2 linked regions of the Novipirellula caenicola genome follow. The protein of the gene in region 1 interacts with the protein of each later gene in a pairwise test. Links are inferred from orthologs where the notes say so. Each region holds a gene or a part of one and is shown on either strand. Other genes may lie near its edges.

Region 1 (3,131 bases):
AAGTGGTGAAATGGCCCGAAACCTCGTCGCCATGTGTTGTCCGTGGTGGCAGCTGGGAAATGGACCCCGAAGAACTTCGCAGCGCCGCTCGTTTGGCGTCGGATGACGTCGAATGGAAGGATTCGGATCCCAATTTCCCGAAGAGCCCATGGTGGTTGACCGACTATCCGTCGCGAGGCATCGGTTTCCGTCTGTTCCGATCCTACAAACCGCTGGACAAAGAAACGATTGCCAAGTTCTGGGATTCCACCTCGGGCGAAGTCCAATTGGACGTCGAATCGCGAGTGATGGAAGGTCGCGGCGGCTACGGTTTGGTCGACGAAAAGCTTCCCGAAGTCATCAAAGCGATGAAAGAGAATCAATAAACCGGGCGATTGCGTGTCGTATCGCTGTGGCAGCTGCGGCTGACAAAACGTGTGGATAAAAGTCGCTCAGGTCATACCCAAAATCCTGTCGACCGATCACAATACGACGAATCACCCGGTCTAAACGCCATTGCAGCACACGAGCCTTGGGTGCTTGTGTGCTGCGGTCGTTAGCGGGCGACGGTGCCATGTTCGCCAGAATCGCTGTGTGGATAGGGACGCTGTGTTCGCTGGGTCGGCTGGGATGCTGTACCGCGTTGAGCTGTATGGCATTGAGCCGTAGGGCGTCGATTGGGGCAGGGCGGAACCGCGTATCGCAGCGTTTCCTTTCTCGCTCTTGTCGCCTGCGGGCTTTGTCATCGGCGGATCACGTGATTCGTCCCACCCTCATGTTCCTAACCCTCTCTCCTATCACCCTCTACTGAGAACTGATTTCCGTGTACGAAACACTTGCTCTCGTTGGCGCCACCGGTGCGGTTGGCCGGATTGTCCTTGAACAACTTGCCGAGCGTGAACTGCCATTCAAGCGGCTAAAACTGCTTGCGTCGGAGCGATCCGTTGGCAAGGAAGTGCGTTTCCGCGGAGAAACACTGAAGGTGGAATTGCTGGAACCTTCGGCGTTCAACAACATTGATCTTGTCATCGCCAGCACTCCCGATGAAGTCTCGGCCGAATTTGCGCCATGGGCAGTCAAAGCGGGAGCCGTCGTGGTGGACGAAAGCGGTTATTGGCGAATGGACCCCAAGGTTCCTTTGGTGGTTCCCGAGGTCAATCCCGAAGCGGTCGACAATCATCAAGGCATCATCGCTAGCCCCAACTGCAGCACCACGCAGATGGTGGTGGCACTGGCGCCGCTGCATCGGGCGGCTCGCGTTCGCCGCGTCGTTGTTAGCACGTACCAAGCGACCAGCGGAGCGGGGTTGGCAGGCAACGAAGAACTCAACGACAGCGTCCGCAGTGCGTTGGTGGGTCAAACGCATCCACCGAAAACGTTCCAGCACCCGATTGGTTTTAACCTGATTCCACAGATTGGCTCGGAGAAGCACGAAGGCTATACGAGCGAAGAGATGAAGATGGTTTACGAGACACGCAAGATTCTCGGCGACGAGGGCATCCAGGTTTGCCCCACATGTGTGCGTGTCCCCGTTTCCACCGGGCACAGCGAATCGATCCTTGTCGAAACCGAATCTCCTTTGACGCTCGAAGAAGCCAAAGAATTGTTCCGTCAAGCCGAAGGGATCACGATCGTCGACGATCTGCAGAGCAGCAAGTATCCAATGCCTCGCGATTGCAATGGCAAAGACGACGTGTTCATTGGCCGGATCCGCAAAGACATCAGCGGTGGCAACGGCATCACGTTTTGGTGTGTCAGCGACAACCTTCGCAAAGGTGCTGCAACCAACGCGGTCCAGATTGCCGAATTGATGATCAAACGATCGGCCACGAAAACGGCGTAGTGGCTGCCTTGGTCGATCGCACGTTCAAATTGACCATTGCCTACGATGGAACCGACTATTCCGGTTGGCAAATTCAACCGCAAAAGCCGACGATCCAAGGCATGCTTGAACGTGCGCTCGTCAAATTGACACGCCAACGCGTCCATGTCACCGGCAGCGGACGCACCGATGCCGGAGTGCATGCGTTGGCTCAGGTCGCCAGCTTGCGAACCGCGAATTGGCGTGCCAGCGCGACCGATTTGCTCAACGCGATGAACGTCAACCTGCCACCGACCATCGTGGTCACCGACGCCGTCGACGCGCCCGATGACTTCCACGCAATTCGCGATGCGATTGGCAAACGATACCGCTATCAATTGCAAATCGGAGGCCAGCGGAACGTGTTCGACTATCGCTATCGCTGGCATCTGTATCACGGCATCGATCTGGATGCCGTCACCGAAGCCGCCGCTCGGTTTGTGGGCAAACATGACTTCGCCAGTTTTCAAGCGGTCGGCAGCCCACGCAAAACCACCACCCGGCATGTAAAGGTTTGCGAAATTATCCGTGAACCTTCCATGAATCCTGGCGGCACGTTGTTTTCGATTGAAATCGAAGCCGATGGCTTTCTGTACAACATGGTTCGCAACATCGTGGGCACGTTGATCGAGGTGGGCAAGGGCAAGTATCCCCCCCAGCACATCGACAATGTGATCGAAGCGGCCAATCGCGATGCCGCCGGCCCCACCGCTCCGCCGCAAGCGTTGTTTCTAAAACGCGTCGACTACTTGCCGTTCGCTTGAACGCATTCACTAAACGCACATTCGCCATTCACACGATCTTCACACTCAGGTCGTATTGAACTGGTACTCTGGCGTCTGCCAGAACGATTCACCTGTGCCTCGTGTCTTGTCGATGGCTAGACTACGTCCATGTCGTCTCGAGTCTACCGGAGACCTATTCACTGGTTGTCACAATCTGGCAACCCTCAATGGATTCCCAAAGCCATGAATTCCCAAAGCGCACCGGCGTGCCCCGTACTAGAACAAGTGAACGTAGAAAACGTTGAGTTGAACAGGAACCAGCCCATGACTGCTCCGTCTCAGCCCATTCTCGACGAGCCCACACGCTCTTTCGTTCAACGCTGTTTGTCGGCCGGACTGGTGGACATCAACGACATCAAAAAAGTGGTCGTATCGCTCCAAGCCGACGATCCTGCGATCACCGCAAAACGTCTTGCCGAAGGACTGATTGGCGCGGGACTGCTGACGCATTGGCAAGCCAACAAGTTATTGGCAGGCAAGAGCAAAGGATTCTATCTAGGTAGCTA
Region 2 (3,302 bases), on another replicon or contig:
ATCTTTTCGAGGGAGCCCGCCGGCATCGTACGGGCCAAGACAGCATCGTATTGGTCGATCGAAACTGCGGTAGCAGTAAATCCATCCGCACCGAGATCGACCGCATTGCGGTCGGGCGAGGCCGCGTGATGGATCGAAGCAAACAGCGATTCATAGTCACATCCGTGAAGCTCGCAACCGAGTTGGGCGGCGGCGTTTCGCAGTTGGTTCGCATGCCAACCCTGGCCGCACCCAAGCACTAGAAATCGCTTGCCCGTCATGATGAAAACGATTGACGAAGCACTGCGGTGGCAATTTTGCCGTGATTCCAACTTCGACCGCTTTGCAGGTTATGGATCGTTACCACAGCGGGGCTGAACAACATTGGGTCGACTTTGTAAAAGTCGTAGTTGTATTGTTTGAACGTTTCGGCAAACGGTTTCCCGTGATCGCCCGACGTGTGACTCGGCACTTTGGCTGCGATCGCTTCGACAGCGTCATCGTCACAGTCGACCCACAGCGAAACCGTGGCTCCATACAGGATGGCGTCGTTGGTCCGCCCGATCCCGGTAACCATGTCGCCTGGTTTTGCCGGAGGTGGCAGCGGAGCATGGCCGGTGGCCGAGACAATTTTGGTGACGTCAAACTTTAGTTCATGCAACTTGTGCATTGCGGTTTCAATGGCACGCGCGACGACTTGCACACTGCCTGCGAGCGAGCTGCTCGGTGCGACTGCCAAACGGACTTGGTTGGCGGCGACGCTGCACTGTTCCGCGATCATTGCGATCACTTCGGCGTCGGGCAATTGGTCCGACTCGAGGACTCCGACCACGGTGTCGGTGGATTCGACCAAATCCAGTTCCAATAGCGTTGCTTCACGGCCTCGCGCCGCTCGCATTGGACCGCTGCCCATCGCGAAATAGTGATCCGTTTGCACAGGCCATCCGGCATATTGGGCTGCCAAACATGCTTTGACGGGTTCGTCGGTGCAGACAAAAACGGCATTGTTGCTGCCCAACACCGCGGCGTCGCACGGAGCGATCATAATTTCGGCCTTCCCAGCCATACACAATCGCGCGAGGTTGATTCCGGCGCCAAGTGAACCGCGAGTATGAATGCCGGCGTCCAGGACCGATCCGCCGCCAATCTCCGAAACCACGCACTGCAGCGACGATGCGTCGGCTGCGAGTTGCATGAATAGTTCGCTGGTTCGTTGGTTTAGCATGGGCAAATGGTCCCCCAATCGATGCGGTTTGTCTAGTCGGCGTTTCGCCCTGGTTTTGCAAAGTCCCCTGCCCAAAGTGAGCCTTTTCGATCATGCTTTACCCTTGCGCTACTGCCAATTAGCGATCAATTTCAAAGGTATCGGCTTCCTTCGCGTCCCCCCTAATCTGCTCATGTCGCTCAGCATCATCCCCTACCCGCACCCTACGTTGCGTGTGAAAAGCTCTCCCATCCGACGCGTCGACCAGGCGCTGAAGGACTTGGCCAACGAAATGCTCGATTTGATGTATGCGGCTCAGGGCGTGGGATTAGCCGCCAACCAAGTCGATCTGCCGCTACGCATGTTTGTCGTCAATGCGTCGGGCGTCAAAGGCGAAGGCGAGGAATTGGTGCTGATCAATCCCGAACTGCAGATGCCGCGGGGGAACGAATCCGAACAGGAAGGGTGTCTCAGTTTGCCGGGAATCTACGGCCAAGTGAAGCGTCCCAAGGCGATCCGGTTGAGTGCGTATGACATCAATGGGAATTCCATCGAACGCAACGTCGACGGGTTCCTCGCACGTGTCTTGCAACACGAAAACGACCACCTTGATGGGGTGCTGTTTTTTGATCGGATGAGTGACGAAGGACGCAACGAGTTCGCCGGCGCGTTGGACGAACTGGAAACCGATTTCCGGTCCAAGCAATCGGCCGGCGCGATCCCGTCGGATGCCGATCTGTTGGCACGTTTGGACCAATGGAGAGAGCGATATGCCTGATTCGGACAAGCTGCGAATCATTGCGATGGGGACCGGTCCGTTTGCGGTTCCGTCCTTGGAAGCGTTGCGGGCCGCCGGTCACGAGTTCGTCTTGGTGGTCACTCGCCCACAACCGCCCGTCAAAAGTCGCAAGGGGGCTCCGCCGTCGCCTGTGCGGCAATGGGCAACCGAAAACAATTTGCCGTTGTTTGATCCGCCCTGCATCAATGACGAATCCGCAGTCGAGCGGCTGAACCGCGTCGCTGCCGATTTGTTGGTCGTCTGTGATTATGGGCAAATCTTGAAGCCGGCGGCATTGGCGACCGCTCCGCTTGGAGGGATCAATTTGCATGGGTCGCTGTTGCCCGCCTATCGCGGCGCGGCGCCCGTCCAGCGTGCCCTGCTTAGCGGTGATGCGGTGACGGGCGTTTCGGTGATTCATATGACGCCGCGGCTCGACGGAGGTCCGATCTTGGCCACGCGTCAGACGCCGATCGCGGACGATGAGACTGCCGGCGAACTTGAGGACCGACTCGCGAAAATCGGTGTCCAGGCGACACTCGAGGCGGTTGAATTGTTGTCAACGTGGGATCGATCCAGCCCGATTGGTACGCCGCAAGACAAAACCAAAGTCACCCGCGCCGCTCGGTTATCCAAAGCGGAAGCGGAAATCAATTGGAACCAACCAGCTCGGATGATCGATTGCCATGTTCGCGGCATGCAGCCTTGGCCGATCGCATTCTGTTTTGTTCCCGTGGCCGGAAAAGACGAACCGATTCGCGTCGCCATCAAACAGGTCCAGCGGCTCGACGCCGTGCCCGCCGGGGTATCCCCGGGCACCGTCGAAGTGGACGGCGAAGGACGTTTCAAGGTCGCCTCGCAAGACGATTGGGTGCAAATCGTGCGTTTACAACCGGCGGGAAAACGCGAGATGGCCGCCGAGGAATTCCTGCGCGGCCATCAACCGATGAATCTAGCATCGCGAAACGAAAACGCCGCGAATTAAGGCACTGCGAAGCTCGCGAAGCGTTTCGTCGCAGTCCGCGTCTTCACGGTTCGGCTCGTTGGGGGGCCTGCTAGTTCGCTGCTGTTTTTGTTTCCAGAGCTTCGCGAATGAACGCCGGTCGATTGGTGGTGATGCCAAAGGCGCCCAGCTTGGAAAAGTAGTTGGCGTCGGCGGGCGAATCGACCGTCCAAACGTGGAATTCGTCACACCCGCCCTGCTTCATCGCCGCGATGAAGGCCGCATCGATGACTTGGGTGTTTCCATGCATGCCCACGCCGCTGGCGCCCGATTTTTTGACGGTCTTGGCGATCTGGTCTGCGGTCGGAGTCCATTTGCCGGTGGCCTTGTTCTGTTTG

The links.
Region 2: the proteins of ABEA92_RS08920 (region 1) and def interact in binary tests that used the Escherichia coli proteins (3 or more experiments, as listed by UniProt). The link is inferred for Novipirellula caenicola from one-to-one orthologs.

Annotation. Positions count from the first base shown.
Region 1 is NZ_BAABRO010000003.1:412,328-415,458, reverse strand. The notes cover bases 5-2,812. They hold ABEA92_RS08920 (aspartate-semialdehyde dehydrogenase), read left to right. Parts: upstream 5-802; coding sequence 803-1,822; downstream 1,823-2,812. Other genes in these bases: truA (tRNA pseudouridine(38-40) synthase TruA), read left to right, coding at 1,822-2,604; ABEA92_RS08925 (formylglycine-generating enzyme family protein), read left to right, coding at 5-365. Outside these bases: more of ABEA92_RS08925, read left to right, coding at 1-4; ABEA92_RS08910 (serine/threonine-protein kinase), read left to right, coding at 2,890-3,131.
Region 2 is NZ_BAABRO010000011.1:133,578-136,879, forward strand. Bases 190-3,168 are described here. They hold def (peptide deformylase), read left to right. Parts: upstream 190-1,376; coding sequence 1,377-1,961; downstream 1,962-3,168. Other genes in these bases: ABEA92_RS19830 (ATP-grasp domain-containing protein), read right to left, coding at 190-260; mch (methenyltetrahydromethanopterin cyclohydrolase), read right to left, coding at 257-1,204; fmt (methionyl-tRNA formyltransferase), read left to right, coding at 1,954-2,946; ABEA92_RS19850 (glycerophosphodiester phosphodiesterase), read right to left, coding at 3,017-3,168. Also shown: more of ABEA92_RS19830, read right to left, coding at 1-189; more of ABEA92_RS19850, read right to left, coding at 3,169-3,302. UniProt on the Escherichia coli protein: Removes the formyl group from the N-terminal Met of newly synthesized proteins. Requires at least a dipeptide for an efficient rate of reaction. N-terminal L-methionine is a prerequisite for activity but the enzyme has broad specificity at other positions.